Regions from separate parts of the Xanthomonas sp. MUS 060 genome, predicted to be linked through region 1. Evidence: riboswitches for the same ligand, from Rfam matches in the RefSeq annotation. Region 1 holds a riboswitch; the other holds the start of a gene.
The links. A riboswitch is a leader RNA that binds a small molecule or an ion and turns the genes downstream of it on or off. The one in region 1 is predicted to bind cobalamin.

Region 1 (4,416 bases):
GCGGAACGCGGGTTCGTCGATCTGGATCACGTTGATGCCGGCGGCTTCCAGGTCGCGCACCTCATCGCTTAACGCCAGTGCGATCTGCCGGCAGGTTTGCGCGCGTTCCTGGTCGTCGCGCACGAACGACCACTGCAGCATCGTCACCGGGCCGGTCAGCATTCCCTTCATCGGCCGATCGGTCAGCGACTGTGCATACTGCGACCAGCGTACCGTCATCGGTGCCGGACGTTGCACGTCGCCGTAGATGACCGGTGGTTTCACGCAGCGCGAACCGTAGCTCTGCACCCAGCCGTATTGGGTGAAGGCGAAGCCGTCGAGTTGTTCGCCGAAGTATTCGACCATGTCGTTGCGCTCGAACTCGCCGTGCACCAGCACGTCCAGACCGAGTTGTTCCTGGATGCGGACGCAACGCTCGGTCTCCGCGGCGATGAACGCGTCGTACTCGGCATCGCTGAGCTTGCCCGACTTGTGCTGCGCACGCGCCTGACGCACCTGCTCGGTCTGCGGGAACGAGCCGATGGTGGTGGTCGGATAGGCCGGCAGTTGCAGTACGGCCTGTTGCGCTTGCTTGCGTTGCGGATACGGTGCTTGACGGTGTCCGGCATCCTCCTTGAGCGCGGCCAGGCGTTGCGCCACTTCGGGGCGATGCACGCGCGTGGAAGCGCGCCGCGCCGCCAGGGCATCGCGCGCGGCGGCGAGCGCCGTCTGCGCTTGCGGCAGATCATCCAGCGCATCGGCCAGCGTGCGCAGTTCCTGCAGTTTTTGTTTGGCGAACGCCATCCAACTGAACAGATCCGGATCCAGGCGGGTTTCTTGCTGCAGATCCACCGGCACATGCAGCAACGAGCACGACGGTGCCAGCCACAGCCGTTCGCTGCCGAGATGGCCGCTGGCATAGCGCGCCAGGGTCAGCGCGTTGTCCAGCGGCGTGCGCCACACATTACGGCCGTTGACCAATCCGGCGGACAGGATGCGGTCTGCCGGCAGCGCCTGCAGCACGGCATCCAACTGCGCCACGCCGCGCACCAGATCCACATGGATGCCGTCCACCGGCAGCGCCATCGCCAATTCCAGATTGTCGCCGAGCTCGCCGAAATAGGTGGTCAACAGCAGCTTCGGTCGCGGCGTCTGCGCGAGGAAGGCATAGGCGCGGCGGTAGGCGTCTTGTGTCGCCTTGTCCAGATCCAGCACCAGCGCAGGTTCGTCGATCTGCACCCATTGCGCACCGGCGGCTTGCAGTTTCTGCAGCAGTTCGGCGTAGACCGGCAGCAGGCTATCCAGCAGCGCCCAACGGTCGCTACCGTCCACGGTCTTGGACAGTGCCAGGAACGTCACCGGCCCGATCAGCACCGGACGGGTGATGATGCCCTGCGCCTTGGCTTCCAGGAACTCGACCAGCGGCTTGTCGCCGCGCAGACGGAAATGCTGATTGCGTGCCAGCTCCGGCACCAGATAGTGGTAGTTGGTGTCGAACCACTTGGTCATTTCCAGCGCGTGCAGATCCAGGCCGTTTTCCTGCGTGCCGCGCGCCATCGCGAAGTAGCCGGCCAGCGGGTCGGCATCGGCGAGCGCGCGATAGCGCTGCGGGATCGCATCGAACAGGAATGCGGTATCCAGCATCGTGTCGTACAGGCTGAAGTCGTTGCTGGGCGGCACGTCGACCCCTGCATCGCGTTGCAGTTGCCAGTGACGCTGGCGTAGTTCGCGCGCGGTGTCTTGCAGCTGCGCGCTGTCGGTTTCGCGGCGCCAGTAGCGTTCCAGCGCGCGTTTGAGCTCACGCCGCGCACCGATGCGCGGGAAGCCGAGATTAGTCACGATCGTCATGTTGCGTTTCCTCATTGCGGTCAAGGGCATTGAGGAACGAAGGAACCGCGCGCCGCGCGCCCGTTTGCACGGAACGCTCGTCACACCAGCGACCTTCGCCCCCGCGGGCGAACCGATACCCTGCGGGCAGGCAGAAAACGTAGCGAAGCGCGAGGCCGCGTCACGGTTCCAGCCGCCTCCCCGCGGAGGTGCCAGGTCGAATCAGAGGACGCACTGTCCTCCGGCCGGGGCCGGTATTCGGGCTGATGGACGTGCGCACCGTGCCGGCTGCGCGCCTACTATCCGTCGCTTCCCAGGCCGGCATGCGCCACCCAGTGCCATTGACGGAGGTCGTTTCCATTCACCGCTGCGGGGCAGCTCCGGAATGGGCGGGCGCTTGCGGCGCCAGCATTCACCGGATTCCCGTTTAAATCCATCCCTTCATCCGAATGAAGCGATGGATACCTTCGGCGAGCGCACCATAGGCTGAATTTGGCTGGCGGTCAAGCAGCATTGCCGGTGTGTCTGCCGCGATGGTGAATGGTGGCCCGGCGATGCGCGCGCCGACCGATCCGGTTGCGCGCCGTTGCGCTGCGGTTGGCGGCGGCATGCGGTTGTTCAAGGTGCACGATTGGCTGTAGCGCCGGGCGACAGAAAACACACCAGGGTCAAATGCGATGCCTCTGCAATCGGGCCGTGTGTTGCATCGTTGCGAGCGTTGAATGACCGTCAAAAGACCGGATAAACCGATACGCCAATTGGCACGCTACGGCCCTGCATTCCACAGGAAGGGAGCCCTTGAGGCCGCAGTCGATCCGGCTGCGGCAATCTCCGGCGGGAATGCGCGCTCGCACCGGCAACGTGCGTGGCGAAGGTGTAAGCTATTGATCCCAAAGTCAAAGCCCTAGTGCTGCGGCGTGCCGCCGAACCACTGCCCTGCCGTGCCGACCACGCTCCCGCTCCTCGCTGCGGACCTGCCCGCGCGCTACGCCGCTTCGTTGCGCCTATCCGTCGCCCCGATGATGGATTGGACGGATCGCCACTGTCGAGTGTTCCACCGGCTGCTGGCGCCGTCGGCGCGGTTGTATACCGAGATGGTGCATGCCAATGCGGTGGTGCTGGGCGATCGCGCACGTCTGTTGGATTTCGATGCGGCCGAGCACCCGCTGGCGTTGCAGTTGGGGGGAAGCGATCCGACGCTGCTGGCGCAAGCAGCGCGGATTGGTCAGGACTGGGGCTACGACGAGATCAATTTGAATTGCGGTTGCCCGTCCGACCGGGTGCAGGCCGGGCGTTTCGGCGCCTGCCTGATGCGTGAGCCGGGCTTGGTGGCCGAATGCGTGGCGGCCATGGCGGCGGCGGTGGACGTGCCGGTGACGGTGAAGTGTCGGCTGGGTGTCGATCAGGACAACGACTATGCCGCATTCCTGGCGTTTGTCGATCACGTGGCGGCAGCGGGATGCCGTCTGTTCGTCGTGCATGCGCGCAATGCCTGGCTGCAGGGCTTGTCGCCCAAGGAGAACCGCGAGGTGCCGCCATTGCGCTACGACTGGGCATATCGGCTCAAGTGCGAACGTCCGCAATTGCAGGTCGTCTTGAACGGTGGCCTGGCCGACGTGGAAACGGCGCAGGCGCAGTTGGCGGCGGTTGATGGGGTCATGCTGGGGCGGGCGGCCTATCACGACCCTTACGTATTGCATCGGCTGGACGCGGCCCTGACCGGCGCGACGCCACGACCACGCGTGGAATTGCTGCGTGCATTACAGCCCTACGTGCAGGCGCGTTTGGCCGAGGGGCTGGCGCTCAAGCACATCGCTCGGCACTTGCTCGGGTTGTTCCATGGCCAGCCAGGTGGCCGCGCCTTCCGTCAGGTGCTCAGCGAGGGCGCGCATCGCTCTGGCGCGGATTGGGGGCTGCTGGAGCAGGCGATCCAGGTCACGGAAGGCGTGCGCCGCGTGGTCGCCTGATCACAGGCGCTAAATCCAGCGCTTGTTTGGGGTCTGGTGAGCTGATGGTGTATCCCCCGGCTGCTGTGGCTGTGTTCCGCATGCCACTGGCACGCGCGACCTGTGCGCTGCTTTTTCGTTCCTAGTCTGTTGCTCCGTTCAGGTTGCTGCGGTGTCCGGCGATCTCGTGTCCTGTGCCCGTAAACCCCTGCGTAGAGGGGCGCTCGCGGCGTGCGCTTGCTCTTCATGAGTGATGCAAAAAATTCATTTTACTAAACCTGTCGGGGCTGGGATGGGAAAGTTCAGATCGGATTCACCCCGAAAAATCAAGAATTTGCCTCAGATTTGACGCCGCCATCGCGTTCCTGAAAGGCGTCATATTTCACAAGTTTTGAACGTCCCTGAATAGTCCGTTAGGATGCCAGTTGTGATCTTCTCCGCTCTACGTCATCGCCGTTTCGCCCCCGTGATCGCGCTTGCGTTCGCGTCGGTTGCGGCTGGTCACGACCGGGGGCCGCAGCAGGCCGCTCAGGGGGCGGTCGTCCGCTCGGAGCCAGATGCGGGGCGAGTCCGCGAGTCCGTCGGCAGCTCGTTGTCCGATGCGGTGCGTCGCGTGCAACGATCCACTGGCGGGCAGATTCTGGGGGCTGAGCGTGTGCCGTTC
Region 2 (4,416 bases), on a different contig from region 1:
GTCCGGCGCGAAGGCGTATTCCACGCGCAGATCGACCGTGCCGTAGCCGCTCAGGCGCACCTGGTTGGCCGCGTCGTCGTAGCGGTGACCGCTGCCGAATGCGGTGATGCCGAATTTGATCGGCCCGACGCCACGATCCACATCCAGTCTGCCGGTATTCTGCGCGCGCCGCGCCAGCCAGTTGTCGCGGTTGTCGCTGTCGCTGCGATTGCGTGGATCGGTATGGCTCAGTTGCGCCGATAGTTCCCAGCCGGCCAGCATCGCATCACCGGTCAGCTCGGCACCGCGGATGCGTGCCTTGTCCACGTTCACCGGCAGGAAGGTGGCGGCGTCGTAGGAAATCAGGTCCTCGACGCGGGTCTCGTAGGCGTTGAAGGTCCAGTTCCAGGTGTCGGCGTACTGCGCCACGCCCAGATTGCCGCTCTTGGACTTCTCCGGTTTCAATGCTGGATTGCCGGCGAAGGGGAAATACAGGTCGTTGAAGGTCGGCGCCTTGAAGCCGGTGCCGATGCTGGCGGTGAGTTTGACCCCGCCGCCCAGGCCCAGGCCCCAGCCGAGGCTGCCGGTGGTGTGTTCGCCAAACTGTTGGTTGTCGTCGCTGCGCACGCTGGCTTGTAGCTGTTGTGCGCCGAAATGGCCCAGGTATTCGGCGAACACGCCGGTGTTGCGGCGGCTGTCGATGTCGAAGGCGGTGGTGCTGGTCACGTGTTCGCGCTGCCAGTCGCTGCCGACGCTGAGCAGGTGGCCTTCGCTCAGGGTGATGTCGCCCTGCGCCGCCGCGGTATCGCGGCGGCTGTCGAAGGTGCTGATGAAATCGCGCGTGCGGCTGCCCGGGGCGCGGTAGTAACTGTGGGCATCGTCGACATTGCGGCCGAGTTGCGTGCTCAGGTGCAGGCGCTCGGATGGCGTCCAGTCCACAGTGCCGCCGAACACCTGCTGGGTGTTGTCGGCCTCGTTGCCGGCGTATACCGGGTCGCCATCGTATTCATTGCGGCTGTCGATGTTCAGCGCCTGACCCGTGACTCGCAGCGTCTCGCTCAGCGCGTAGCCACCGCGTGCGCTCAGCGAGACGTTACGGTAGCCATCGCGGTCGGGCTGGTCGACGAAGCAGCCCGCGAACAGCGTGGCCGAGCCGTTGCAGGCGTTGATGCCGGTGGTCTTTTGGTAGCCGCTTTGTACGGCGAGCCAGCCGCGCGTGCCACGGTTGCTGAAGCCGGCGCTGGCTTCGCGCAGGCCATCGCTGCCGCCGCCCAGGCTCAGGTTCTGCTGGAAGCCCTGGCCGGCGTGGCGAGTGAAAATCTGGATGACGCCACCGATGGCGTCGGAGCCGTACAGGCTCGAACGCGGGCCGCGCACGATCTCGATGCGTTCGATCTGGCTCAGCGGCAAGTCCTGGAATGCGGCCAGGCCGGCGCTCGCCGAGCCGATGCGCACGCCGTCCACCAGCACCAGCACGTGGTCGGATTCGCTGCCGCGCAGGTTCAGGGTGGTCAACTTGCCCAGCCCGCCCTGGTTGGAGATGCCAATGCCGGCACGCCCCTGCAGCAACTGCGCCAGCGAATCGGCCTGGCTGCGTTCGATCTCGGCGCGGTCGATGACCTGTGCCGGCACCACGCTGTCTTCCACTGCGATCTGGGTGCGGGTGGCGGTGACCAGGACCTGATCGAGATCGTTGGCGGCATCGGCCGCAAGCGCCAGCGCAGGTAGGAACAGGGCGGACACGACCGCGACCGAAAGCAAGTGGGACGACATGGGCAGCAACTCCGGCACGCGAGCGCGCGCTGTGACAGCAAGGGAGTCGCGAATGGGAGGGGCAAGCGGACAGCGCCAAACACGGCGCGGCACGCGCGACGCCCCCCGCATCGCAACCAGTGAACTGCAAGGACGGTCTGCGGGCTGGCGATGGCGAACCTCCCGGCTGCGACGCTTGGCCATGCCATGGCACAGCGGTGCGGGTCGTCGTCGGGACGGGTCGTCAGCGCGGATCGCTTACCGTGGCGAGAACAGCGCCGGTGTTGTCGCAAGACGCACCGGCTTCCTGTTTCAACCTGCGGGCCGGAGCCAGCGGGTTACCTTGAAGCGGCCCGATTGTACGCCATTGTGGCGCGGTTCAGTCGATCCCGCTGGTGCCAGCCTGGCATGTGGGGTCCTCGTCGTGCGCCGTGCTGTCGTGGGCATCGTCGTCGTGAGCGAAGCGGGTGGTCGCCACCGGCGCGGCCATTGGGCGGCCGTGGTCGGCCGGCAATGCGCTTGTGGCGGTTTCCAGTTCGCTCAGCAACTGTGTGCGCCGTGCTGCGGGCAGTTCCTGCCAATGGCAGTCGCGCAAGGCGCCTTCCAGCGAGTACAGCAGGTTGAGGGTGGGTTTGAAGCCGGCACGCTTGACCCTGAGGAAGGCGCCAATCGCACCGATCGCCGCCAGATCCTGGAATGTGTGCACGCCCACCTGACGCAGCCAGGCGGTGCTCTTGGGGCCGATGTTGCGCAGCTTGGTCGGACGCATCGCGACGTGCTTATCGCAGGCTGTCGACGAAGACTTGTGCGATGGCTTCCAGGCCGCATTGGTCGTCGGCGTCGAAGCGGGCCAAGTCTGGGCTATCCAGATCGAACACGCCGATCAGAGTGCCATGGCGTAGCAGCGGCACGACCAGTTCCGAGCGCGAGGCCGCATCGCAGGCGATGTGCCCGGGGAACGCTTCCACATCGTCGATGCGCTGAGTTTGCCCGCTGCTGGCGGCAGCCCCGCACACGCCCTTGTGCAATGGAATGCGCACGCACGCCGGCAGGCCCTGGAACGGCCCGACCACCAGCTCCTTGCCATCGTAGAGGTAGAAACCGACCCAGTTCAGTCGTGGCAACGCGTGGTACACCAGCGCTGCCAGATTGGCGGCATTGGCGATGCGATCGGGTTCGCCGGCGACCAGCGCACGCGCCTGAGCGAGTAACTGGGCGTACTGTTCCGGCTTGCTGCCGGTGAGCGAGGAGGACGCGAACATCCGCCGAGTCTAGCAGCGCGACCTGCCTCGGCAAGTCGCCGTCGCAGGGCTGACGCCGGCTGCGTTGCCGGCTATCCTGCGCGCCGCCGCGCGTTTTGCCGGTCAATCCACAGGCTTTCGTCATGCGTTTTCCCGCCTTCTACGTGACCGGCACCGATACGGGCATCGGTAAGACAATCGCCAGCACTGCGCTGCTGCATGCCTTGCGTGCGCGTGGTCAGCGCACGGTCGGCATGAAGCCGGTCGCCAGCGGCTGCGCGCGTCACGCCGACGGTTGGCGCAACGAAGATGCGTTGGCGCTGCAGGCGGCCAGTGTGCCGTGCCCGACGTATCACGACCTCAATCCCTACGCCTTGCCATTGCCGTTGGCGCCGGAACTGGCCGCCGCCGATGCCGGCGTGCAGCTGTCATTGGAGCCGATTACCGCTGCTTTTGCCCGCTTGCGTGCCTTGGCGGACGTGGTGGTGGTGGAAGGCGTCGGTGGCTGGGCGGCGCCGCTATCGGCGACGCTGGATCAGGCCGATCTGGCGCGCGCACTGGGGTTGCCGGTGGTGTTGGTGGTCGGTCTGCGCTTGGGCTGTCTCAATCACGCCCGACTGAGCGCTGCGGCGATTGCCGCCGATGGCCTGCAGTGCATCGGCTGGATCGGCAACGAGATCGACCCGGCGATGGAGCGTATCGACGACAACATGGCGATGCTGCGCGAACGGCTGCCGATGCCGTGCTGGGGGCGTCTGCCGTATCGGCCGCAACCGCAGGCCGAACAACTGACAACGTTCCTACAGCCGTGGTCCGGCGAGCAGACGGTGCCGGGGTGAGGTCGCGTCGTCGCGCAATCGGGTGGTGACGAACACGCTGGACTTGCAGCCGGGTGGTGCCCGTGCCAGAGAGGGGCTGAATCCGGCGCATAAAAAAGCCCGGTGGAGGGAGGGATCCACCGGGCCTGAGGTTGCATGGGGGGAGGGACCCATGCAGACCATCGGGTGCGCCGCGCGGCATGGCCGCAGCGACGTAGAGCGAAAGATTACTTGCCGTTGGTTTTCGGCTTCGGCACGGCGTGTTCGGTGGCCGTTTCGAACTGATGCTTTGCCAACTGGCCGATGGCTTCGGAGGTCTTCAGGCCGAGACCGAACACTTCCTGGTTGGCTGTAGCCAGACGCTCGAAGCTGTCGCGTGCCAACTGCAAGCCCCTCGGCCACAACGCCTGGATGCTGCCAAGATCGCGCGCTTCGGTCAGTTCGCTGAGGAAGCTGGCGGTGGCCGAGACGTTCTTCTCGAAGGTTTTAAGCTGCACGCTGAACACGCCTTCTGCTCCTTCCAGAGCCAGACGATTAGCGCGTGCTGCGGTAGCGGCGAACTGCTGGGTATAGCTGCTGAACTGGTCGTTGAATTGGGCGGACATCATGCAACTCCGTTGGAATGC

Region 2: another riboswitch for cobalamin. It lies ahead of btuB (TonB-dependent vitamin B12 receptor); the one in region 1 lies ahead of metE (5-methyltetrahydropteroyltriglutamate--homocysteine S-methyltransferase).

What each region holds. Positions count from the first base shown of each region.
Region 1 covers NZ_JZIM01000006.1:128,882-133,297, reverse strand. Annotated here, with positions in the region: gene metE (5-methyltetrahydropteroyltriglutamate--homocysteine S-methyltransferase) at 1-1,827, opposite strand, end outside; cobalamin riboswitch at 2,038-2,290, opposite strand; gene dusA (tRNA dihydrouridine(20/20a) synthase DusA) at 2,748-3,773, shown strand; gene XANALMUS060_RS21950 (hypothetical protein) at 4,183-4,416, shown strand, end outside.
Region 2 covers NZ_JZIM01000003.1:186,496-190,911, forward strand. Annotated here, with positions in the region: gene btuB (TonB-dependent vitamin B12 receptor) at 1-1,752, opposite strand, end outside; cobalamin riboswitch at 1,865-2,092, opposite strand; gene XANALMUS060_RS05500 (TfoX/Sxy family protein) at 2,111-2,500, opposite strand; gene XANALMUS060_RS05505 (GAF domain-containing protein) at 2,511-2,993, opposite strand; gene bioD (dethiobiotin synthase) at 3,116-3,811, shown strand; gene XANALMUS060_RS05515 (phasin family protein) at 4,018-4,395, opposite strand.